2 regions of the Paenibacillus yanchengensis genome follow, and region 2 is predicted to be linked to the other one. Evidence: predicted binding sites of a transcription regulator. Region 2 holds the regulator's gene; the other holds the start of a gene.
What was found. The regulator Rex, encoded in region 2, represses fermentation and respiration genes when NADH is low (regulators of the CRP and FNR family bind a similar motif). The targets are predictions, from matches to a motif close to TTGTGAAATATTTCACAA.

Region 1: a site for Rex is predicted at 2,543-2,560, ahead of ACFSTH_RS09820 (cytochrome ubiquinol oxidase subunit I). Genes of this name have one in related genera too.

What each region holds. Positions count from the first base shown of each region.
Region 1 is NZ_JBHUMH010000020.1:74,039-79,770, forward strand. Features, by position in the region: gene cydB (cytochrome d ubiquinol oxidase subunit II) at 1-908, opposite strand, end outside; gene ACFSTH_RS09820 (cytochrome ubiquinol oxidase subunit I) at 895-2,361, opposite strand; gene fumC (class II fumarate hydratase) at 3,246-4,634, opposite strand; gene ACFSTH_RS09830 (bifunctional 2-keto-4-hydroxyglutarate aldolase/2-keto-3-deoxy-6-phosphogluconate aldolase) at 4,841-5,509, opposite strand; gene ACFSTH_RS09835 (hypothetical protein) at 5,685-5,732, shown strand, end outside.
Region 2 is NZ_JBHUMH010000012.1:94,711-100,442, forward strand. Features, by position in the region: gene ACFSTH_RS04120 (hypothetical protein) at 20-511, opposite strand; gene ACFSTH_RS04125 (amidohydrolase) at 544-1,851, opposite strand; gene ACFSTH_RS04130 (redox-sensing transcriptional repressor Rex) at 1,832-2,488, opposite strand; gene dinG (ATP-dependent DNA helicase DinG) at 2,516-5,356, opposite strand; gene ACFSTH_RS04140 (tetratricopeptide repeat protein) at 5,371-5,732, opposite strand, start outside.

The DNA of each region.
Region 1 (5,732 bases), on a different contig from region 2:
ATTGCTTTCAACGTATAGCTGCCAGATGCAGCATTATACACTGTCAAATCAAATGCGCTGTCGAGAGAGCTTACCATTAACGTTGGGAACAAGCCAGCGAACAAAGCAATAAAAGTAACAGCGATTAATAATCCACTCATCCCAAAGGCTAGCCCTTCTCTTTGTTTGCGAATAAATTGATATGCGAGCACAGCAACTACCGCTGCTATGGCAACTGCACTGTACATGACAATGGCTCTTTTTTCAAATAGATTCGTTTCCACGATTGTTTGAACCGCTAGTAAACCTAGTAGTACTATCGCTATAGGCCAGACGAAAAGTGCCGTCTTACGTGCCTTTTCTCGCAAAGCGCCTTCCGTTCTTAAAGAAATAAACGTAAGTCCATGCAGCAAGCATAGTGCAACTACTGCTACTCCACCAGTAATAGAATAGAGATTAACAATATCTGCAAATCCTGCACTCATATTCATCGTAGCATCAATTGGCATACCACGAATCATACTAGCAAAAAGCATTCCAAAAAATAATGGTGGGAAGAAGCTGCCGATAAAAATAGCCGTATCCCATGTTTTGCGCCACTTCTGATTCTCTAACTTTCCCCGAAATTCAAACGCTACTCCACGACAAATCAAAGCAAGTAATATGAATGTTAAAAGTATATAATAGCCACTGAACATCGTCGAATACCAATGTGGAAAAGCAGCAAACATTGCCCCAGCCGCAGTAATTAACCACACTTCATTCGCATCCCAAAACGGACCAATCGTATTAATTAAAATCCGTCTATCATGATCAGTTTTCCCTAAAAACGGTGAAGACATTCCTACACCAAAATCGAATCCTTCCAAAAAGAAAAATCCAACAAACAACACTGCGATCAATATAAACCACAACTCATTTAGTGACAAGATCGCCGCCTCCTTTCTCCACCAACGGATCTTCGCCTATCGTATCTGGTTTTTGATCCTCTGGCGATACTTTCTGTGCAAACGGATCTACGTCTATTGTATCCAGTTCCTTGTCTTCTGGCGGTCCTTTTTTCGCCACGCGAGCAAACAAGAAGATAGTAAGTCCTAATAAAATCAAGTAAATTGTCGTAAATGAAATAAAGGAGAACAATACTTGGTTATATGGCACGGTTGGTGAGACAGAATCTTCTGTACGTAAAATTCCAAATACGGTCCACGGTTGACGACCAATCTCTGTCATAATCCAGCCCGCTGTATTTCCGATAAACGGTAATGCGATAGCATAAGGCATAACCTTATAGAAGAACTTGTTCGGTTTCTCCAATTTTTTGCGCCAGGATAAATAAACACCGTAAAGAGATAATAATATCATTAACATACCAGCACCAACCATAACTCTAAAGCTCCAAAATGTTGTCTTTACTGGCGGTATATAATTACCCGGTCCATACGTCTGCTCATACTCTGCTTGTAGCTCAAGCATGCCTGGTACAGAACCTTCAAACTGACTATAGTATAAAAAGCTCAGTAGGTAAGGAATTTTTATTTCAAAACCATTCTCTTGCTTTTTCGTATCAATAAAAGAGACGACTGTCCACGCTGCCGGATCTCCACTTCGCTCCCACATTCCTTCACTTGCAGCCATTTTCATCGGCTGTGTTTTCACCAAATATTGTGCTTGACCATGACCAAACTGAGCAATAGCAAAGGAAGATATTAATGCAACAATAATGCTAATCTGAAATGATTTTTTAAAGAAAAGCATGTTTTGTTTCCGCAACATTTTATAAGCACTAATACCAGCTACCAAAAACGCACCTGTGGCAAAAGCGGCAAATACAGTATGAGGGAATTCCCACAATAGCTGACCATTCGTTAATAAAGCGAAAATATCTGTTAATTCTGCTCTCCCATCAACGACTTCAAATCCTACCGGGCGCTGCATGAAGGAGTTGGCTGCCAATATCCATAGCGCAGATAACACTGTCCCTATGGCAACTAACCAAATACTTGCCAAGTGAACTTTCTTGGATAATCGATCCCAGCCAAATACCCAAATTCCTATAAACGTTGATTCTAAGAAAAACGCAAGTAACGCTTCGATTGCAAGTGGTGTTCCAAATATATCACCAACAAAGCGGGAAAAATCAGACCAGTTCATCCCGAATTGAAATTCTTGCAAAATACCAGTTACAATACCAACGGCAAAGTTAATAAGTAAAAACGTTCCCCAGAACTTCGCCATTTTTTTGTAAAGCTCATCTTTCTTGACTACATAGATTGTTTCCATTATCGCAATAATGAGCGACAACCCGATTGAAATAGGCACAAAAAAGTAGTGAAAAATCGTTGTTGATGCAAACTGCAATCGTGCCAAATCTAAAACATCCATAAATGCACTCCACCTTCTTTATAATATAATCAGCAATTGTATTGCGTTTTTTCACTAATTGACCTTCTTGATTAAACCACATGTACAACAAAATTGAATGTAAAAAAAATCACACACCCGCTTAAGATTCATTTTCTACGCCAAAAAATATGATGGTTACAGCGTGGATACAGTGTTTATATTGTGAAATATTTCACAAATATTTAGTATAACAGAATGTGCTGAAAATAACTGTGCGTTTTCCCTCACTGCTACTATTATTATACAAAATATTTTGCGCATAGCTAGCTGCGAACAGCTTCTGTTCGTGACTGTTTCGTGGCATACGATTGACAACTATGTGAATAACCTCATCATCTTCCAGCACTATACAAACAACAGGCTACTTTCCGCACAAAAATCACAACGAGTAATCTCTCCATATCAATTGCAATATTAATTTGCAGATTTTTATACGATATTCCGTACAAAGCTTACGCTACACCAGGCTACGCATAACCTTTTATATGTTTTTTCTTATAAAGCTTACACTTCACCCCTTCTTCACAGGACCATTTATACGATTTTTCCTACAAAGCTTATGCTACAGCTTCTCCACGTGCCCTTTTATATGAATTTTCGTATAAAGTTTTCGCTGCAAGCGGTTTCCCACTGCTCGTTGTACATCTAAAGAGGTTGCATAAAGGGGCGTCCAGTAGTCAGTTTTCTCTGAGCTTCTGAACACCCCTCTCTTATGACGTACACAGTGACGTATAATGCTATCAATCAATATCAGGTCTCAAATCAACATAGTAAAATCAGTATTAGCACCAAGACTCGATTAAACATAGCTAGCGACTAATGCCATCACGACATGGCTAGAATCGCAAACAGCAAGCACGCTGCTATTTATTACTACCGATCATTGCTTCTGGGCGAACGTACTCGTCGAATTGCTCTGCTGTCAAATGACCGCTAGCGACTGCTGCTTCTTTCAGTGTGGAGCCGCTTTTGTGTGCATTCTTCGCAATCGCCGCAGCGTTCTCATAGCCAATGTATGGATTGAGTGCTGTTACAAGCATCAAGGACTGTTCCAAATTCCGCTGAATAACAGGGAGATTCGCTTCGATGCCAACTGCACAATTGTCGTTAAATGAAACCATTGCATCGCTCATCAGTACAAGCGACTGCAAGAAGTTATAAATAATAACCGGCTTAAACACGTTTAATTCAAAGTTCCCTTGACTTGCTGCCATCGCAATTGCCGCGTCGTTACCGATCACTTGGCATACTGCCATCGTGAGCGCTTCGCTTTGCGTTGGATTTACTTTGCCGGGCATGATGGAGCTACCTGGTTCATTTTCTGGAATAATGATTTCACCGATACCACAGCGCGGACCGCTCGCCAACCAGCGTACATCGTTCGCAATTTTCATCAGATCAGCTGCCAACGCTTTAATTGCTCCATGTGTATACACGATTTGGTCATGACTCGTTAGCGCATGAAACTTATTAGGCGCTGTAATGAAGGACGTCCCTGTTAGTTCTGACATTTGCTCCGCTACTAATTCCGCAAATTGTGGATGTGCGTTAAGCCCCGTCCCGACTGCCGTTCCTCCGAGAGCCAGTTCACGCATCGATTCTACACTTTGTCTAATCATCGCTTCACATTTGTCCAGCATCATACTCCAGCCGCTAATTTCTTGCCCCAGTGTAAGCGGTGTCGCATCCTGAAGATGTGTCCGTCCAATTTTGACAATATTTCTAAATTGTTCTTGCTTCGATTTAAGCGTTCCATTCAATAGTTGAATAGCAGGCAATAGCTTCTGCTCTACCGCTAATACCCCTGCAATATGCATCGCTGCTGGAAATGTATCATTCGAGCTTTGAGACCGGTTCACATCATCGTTCGGATGAATTTTAAACGTACTGCCTCGTTCAGCCAGCAATTGATTCGCTCGATTAGCAACGACTTCGTTCACGTTCATATTCGTTTGCGTTCCACTACCCGTTTGCCATACAACAAGCGGGAAATGTTCATCCCATTGTCCAGCTATAATTTCATCGACTACTTCACTAATAATAGCCGCTTTCTCTTCTTCCAACTTGCCTAGTTTAGCATTCGTAAGTGCTGCTGCTTTTTTAATATATGCCATACCATATACGACAGTTAGCGGCATTTTTTCATTGCTTATTTTAAAGTTTTGCAAACTACGCTGCGTCTGCGCTCCCCATAGTCTATCAGCTGGTACTTTTACTTCTCCCATTGTATCTTTTTCAATTCTATAGTTCATTGATTGGCACTCCTTTATACGATTAATATTTACTGGATGAACCATTGATTACGCTTGCAATTTTATTGAAACTATATCACTATAGAATTACCTATATCATTACAAAATCAAGTATAACACAAGTATAAGAAGCGCTCCGATACAACTGCTAGAAGCGCTAACCAGTTCGCTACAAGTGCACTTGATATTATGTAAATAAACTAGAATCATAGTGCTTTAGCTTCACGATAAGCCGCCATATAAGCTGCTGCTTTTTGTTCAATTAAACTAAAATCGCCAGTTTTCACAGCGTCCTTCGTCAAATCTGAACCAATACCTACAGCTACTGCTCCAGCTTTAACCCAATCTTTCAGATTATCTAGCGAAACACCGCCCGTTGGCATAATGTTTGCTTGTGGAAGCGGTCCTTTAATAGAAGGAATAACGCTTGGGGAAAATAAGTTACCAGGAAATAGCTTCACAATATCTACTCCTAGTTCCAACGCCGCTTGAATTTCATTGATTGTCATCGTTCCTGGCAATACCGGCATAGCATAACGGTGGCATAATTTCACAGTTTCTGGATTAAGCGAAGGTGATACTACGAATTCTGCACCTGCCATAATAGCTATTCGTGCAGTTTCTGGATCAAGCACTGTACCTACACCTATGATTGCATAGTTATCCGAATCTACTGCTGCATCGCTAGAATAATGTTTACGCAATTCTTCTATTGCCCGTTCTGCGAATGGAACAGTCATCGTAATCTCAATGGCTTTAATCCCGCCTTTAATAGCACGGTGTGACATTTCCACTACTTCTTCAGGTGAATCAGCACGCAATACGGCTACGACACCAGCTTCTGCTAGACGCTGTAATACTTTTAGTTTCTTCATGGTCCGCTCCTTCTTCCTGTCTATATTTATGAATAGTTTCTCTATGTTTATATCCACTCACAATTATAGACCTTTTAACATAGCAGTACAATGCTGATTTCGAACAGTGCAACTATTAGAACACTCCGAACGTAGTAGATATTATCTATTTTGGAGGATTAAGGAGGAATGACTAATGTCAAATCATATTCAGCAGCAGTTACTGGAAGCTAAGCAACGAGTA
Region 2 (5,732 bases):
GCCAATTGGCTCCGCTTCTTTAATGTTTATTGATCAATCGATAATTATCAATCGTTTGTCCAGTTGTTGCTTCGTAAAAGTGATAGTTATATTGTTGATCCATTTTATAGTATATTTCCCAAACTGGCTGACCAGCCACAAAACCTAGACGACTACTTAATAATTCTACTGTATCTTCATTACTATAGGACTGCATAAACTGCGCTTCTATCTGTGTACGATCTATAAGTTCATTTTGCAAAATAATCAATGGCGGTTGCTCGTCTCGCAAAATAACAGTGTTGATCTCTTGATCTATTACTGCTCCTTCCGCAACCCAAACGACTTCATCCCATACATATTTAGCTAACTGATCCCATTCTACTACATTAGCTTCTGTTGCTAAACGTTGTTTGATCAACTTCATTTCATCCCATTTAGGTTGTTGGATAATCGTAAAGTAGTAAATAGTCGCACTAATTAAAGCAAGTACCAATAATATCGTTACCATTGCCCAACGTCGTGGCGTCATAAAGGTTGAACTTTTTCTATCTGTAGAACGCATTAATTTTCAATTAGCCGCTCAAAGCTGGCTTGTGCTTCATATTTAATCTTTTCTACATCTAATGTGAGACATTGACGATCTTTCACTAATTGCTTTCCTGCTACCCATACATGTTGCACATCATGTCCATTCGCTGTATAAACGAGATGCGATGTAATATCAGTAAGCGGATAGTAATGTGGTTGATCGATATTTAGCGCAATGAAATCTGCCTGTTTTCCTACTTGCAAACTGCCAATACTGTCTTCCATCCGTAGCGATCTCGCGCCGTAATACGTACCTAATTTTAACGCCTCCGTTGCTGGAATTACAGTAGGATCATAAGTCGTTCCTTTGTGCAGCAGTGCAGCGAGTCGAATTTCTTCAAATAAGTTCAAATTATTATTACTTGCCGGACCATCCGTTCCAAGGGAAACACGCACTCCTGCTTGCAACAGTTCAGGTAGTCTAGCTACCCCACTAGCTAACTTCAAATTACTAATAACGTTATGCGATATAGCAACATCTTTGGCAGCTAACAAGGCAATCTCTTCATCCGTCAAATGTACAGCATGCGCCAGCAAGCTCGGTACAGAGAAAAAACCAAGCGCATCTAGATGTTCCACTGGACGAGTACCATATTGTTTTATGTTTTGCTCTACTTCCGCACGAGATTCCGACATATGTGTATGTAAAGGCAATTGATATTTTACAGCTGCTTCTACAAACTGAGCAATGTAATCTGGAGGACAAGTATAAGGAGCATGTGGAGCAAGCATCGTTGTTATACGTCCGTCTGCTTTACCATTCCAAGTTACCGCAAACTGAATCGCATCATCCAATTTTTGCTTCTGTTCTGCTGGAGAACAAAGTCCAATAACCCCACGTGTTAACACACCGCGCATTCCTGTTTGCTCCGTTAATGCAGCTACAATTTCCATCCGATCATACATATCAACAAACGTCGTCGTACCGCTTAACAGCATCTCTACTTGCGAGATTGCAGCGCCATTGTGCGTATCCTGCTCTGTATATTTAGCTTCCATTGGCCACATTTTTTGCTCTAGCCACACTTGCAAATTTTGATCATCGGAATACCCTCGCAACAACGACATAGGTGTATGTCCATGTGTATTAATAAGCCCTGGCATAAAGACAAGATGATGCCCATTTACTTTTTCTACATTGCTATGAAGTAATGTTGCTGGAGGGGTTTGTTTATCCAAATAAACAATTACACCATCTTCTACAACCATATGACCTTGTATCACTTCCGCTTGCTCATTCATCGTCACAAACAATCCATCTTTAATCCACAATTGACTCATCCGATTCTTCTCCTTCACGATGCAAATAATAGGCTAAACTTAACAATTCTTTTGTAAAATCAGCATGATGAATCCGAACTTCTTCAGGAACTCTAATAACCGTTGGAGCAAAATTCAAAATACCCTTCACTCCTGCTTCCACAAACTGATTAGCCACTTTCTGTGCTTCTGGCGCAGGAACAGTAATAATGCCGATTTTAATATCTTGCTCATTAATTTTATGTTTCAATTCCGTTATTGGTAAAACGAGTAGATGATTTATTTTAGTATCGATTTTAGTAGGGTTCGTATCAAAAACCGCAGTTATTTTCATACTATCTTTAGAGTAACGATTATAATTGCATAAAGCATGACCCAAATTACCTGCGCCTACTAAAGCAACGTTTATTTTTCGATCAACTTTTAATATTTCTCTAATTTTCTCACTTAAATAAGCGACATCATAACCGATTCCTTTTCGACCAAATTCACCAAAATAAGCCAAATCTTTGCGAATTTGTGCTGGATTCAAATCAAGCTTCATACCCAAAGCCTGAGATGAGATCGTCAAAATGTCTCGAAATTGCAATTCATTTAGTACCTGCAGATAGACAGGCAAACGCTTGACAACAGCTTCGGATATTTTCGCTTGCTTCATCATTGCACCTCCGCAGCTCTCTACCAGTTAAGTAGAAAGCCATTCTCTCATTCGTAAAATCATTTGCTCTGCATACATCGTTTCGATTTTTGGACCAGGCAGAGAATATAAAAAATGTTTGCCATAATAGCTTTCAATTACCCGAGTATCATATAAAATCACAATTCCTTTGTCTTGACTAGAACGAACTAGTCGGCCAAACCCTTGCTTGAATCTTATGACCGCTTGTGGAATAGACAACTTCATAAATGGATTTTGTTTTTTCTGTTCCAATAGTTCTGCTTTAGCAGCAATTAATGGATGATTAGGTGGCTGAAAAGGTAATCTAACAATCGCCAAGCATAGTAGAGCATCGCCTGGAATATCAACACCTTCCCAAAAACTGCTCGTTCCAAGTAATACCGTTTTTGGCTGCTGCATAAAGCGGCGCACTAACTTGGTACGATTACTACTATCTACTCCTTGACCTAAAATAGAAATATCACTATCAGCCAAAAATTGCTTGAGCGGTTCATAGGTTTGCTTTAACATCCGATACGATGTAAATAAAACTAGCATACGCCCACCCGTTTCTTTGGCAGCATCAGCAAGAGAACGTGCTAATTTAAGTAAATATTCTTCACTTACATTAGCTCCTTTTAACACTGGAAAGTCACGTGGAATGACAACAAGTGCCTGTTCACGATAGTTAAATGGCGAAGGTAGTACAACTGTTTTCAATCTACCTGCCTGTTCAAAGCTTGTCAATCCTAACTGCTCGGCAGCATATTGAAAACTCTTTTGTACAGTCAGCGTAGCGGAAGTCATAATAATACTATCTTTTACATCAAAAAAATACTTTTGTAATTGACTACTAACATCAATCGGAGCAGCGTACAAGTAGATAGAGCGATGTCGATAGACTGCACTCGCTTCCAACCAAAATACGTAGTCTTTATTTTCTAGCTTTACAAACATTTTAAGCTCGTCTTTAATGCGCGTCAAATCGCGAACAATTCCATTAATATCTACAACTACCGCTTCTGTTACACTTTCTTCCGCACGTTCTTTTATTTGTAACAGTAACTTATCTAAGTTGGTGACAAATTGATTCATTGTACTATGTAGATTTTGTTCATGTTCAACGATTACATTCCATTGCTCCGGCAATTTATCTTTATGCAGACGTAATACTAGCCCACCATTTTCTACTTGCTCTTCCGACTGATGATCCACCAATTGATACAACAAATCAAATAATACATCCCAACGTTCTTTCATCGTAGTTAGTTGAGGGATTAAATCATCGATTGTTTCTATCCAAACATTACTTTGTTCATCTGTTTCTTCCATCGCACAATGACGAAGTTGTAATAATAAACCATTTTTCGCATCTTTAAATAAGCGCGTAATAAGTTGCGGAGCACTTAAATAATTATTTTGAAAACCCAAATGCTTACTAGCTACTTCTTCCAAATGATGTGCTTCATCGATAATAAGATGTCGATATGCAGGTAGTAATCGATGTTCCGCAGCCACATCCGTAAACAACAAGGAATGATTAGTTACAGTAACATCTGCTTGGCTCGCTTCATTCCGCGCTTTATGATAGTAGCATCGACGAAACCATGGACAAGCTCGATTCAAACAAGAATCAGCATCACTTGCTACTGTTTCCCATACGTCTAACCCACGTCCGCTTAAATTTAATTCTTCATGATCTCCCGTTTCTGTCTCCGCTAGCCAAACCGTCATTTGAGCAGTAACATGCTTGTCATCTACCGTTTCCATTGGAACAGATCCATTAGCTCTAGCTTCAAATTTTCGTAAACATAAATAATTACGACGACCTTTAAATATAGCAGCTTGAAAAGAAAACGGTAATATTTCTGCTAACAAAGGCAAATCCCGCTGACGTAGTTGTTCCTGCAAATTTATCGTGTGCGTGCTAACAATAACTGGTTTGTCAAACTTTTTACTATAATAAATAGCGGGCAACAAATATCCCATCGATTTACCAGTACCTGTACCCGCTTCAATCATTAAATGATCATCCTGCAATAACGCATCGTATACATGTTGAATCATCTCTGATTGCGCAGGGCGCTCTTCATAAAGAGGAAATTTTTCAGCAAAATTAGTTTGCACTTGTTGAAAGTATTGTTCAAACGATAATTCTTCCACTTCCGAAGCTGGCGAATCATCCTTTTCCTTATCGCTATACCATTCCTTGCTCCGCAATGCGAATTGACGATAATAATCCAAATCATCAGGCTCATATAAGCCATACGTCGTCACATGCTGCTCTGCTTGCTGCATAAACCAACCGAGATCACTACTTTCATCAATGAAAGAAGTGAGCCGCTGCAACGTAAGCAGCGGCATTTGACGCAATTTTTTGGTCATTGTAATAAAAATCTGTGCAGTAGCCATCGCATCATGATCAGCTTTATGCTGTTCTTCATGAGGAATAGAAAAATAAGCAGCGACAGCTCCTAATTGGTAGGAGGAAATAGAAGGATACAATATGCGTAACATCTCAACTGTATCCAACTTTCGACCAACGAATGGCATATACCCATTTTGTTCCAATGATTGATTCAAAAATCCAGCATCGAAACCTACATTATGAGCGACTAGTACGGTATCGTCTAACTTGCCGATGAGCGAAATAAGCACTTCTTCTAATACAGGAGCTGATTTTACCGTTTCATCGTCAATCCCAGTTAAGTTAGTAATGAATGGCGGAATTGCTACCGTGGGTCTCACATAAGAATTAAATGTATCGATAATATTTAATTTATCGTCGATGATTACTGCAGCGACTTGTATGATACTATCCTCTGCACTATGACCTGTTGTTTCCAGATCGATAACAGCATATTTCATTCATCCCGATCCTCTCACATACAGCACAGCTCCGTACTTCCAAAATATAAAGATAATTGCTGTTGTTTATTTTGACATGCTTTTAAATTATTTAAAGAATAAGAAAAGTGCGGATAAATTTGATATGATTTTTCGAATAATTGCTGAGCTTTATCTAACTGTTTGTAAATAGCGGCAATGCATCCAAGTGCATTATAACTTAATGCAAGCCATTTTTCATTTTCTGATAATACAAGAAGCAGTTTAAATTCTCGTTCCGCCGCTTGCCATTGCTGTAAGTGCATATAACACATGCCTAGAAACAATCGTGCTAAGTGATTATGCGGTGCTTGTTCTACAGCTGTCAAAAAATTGTTAGCTGCTTCACGAAACATAA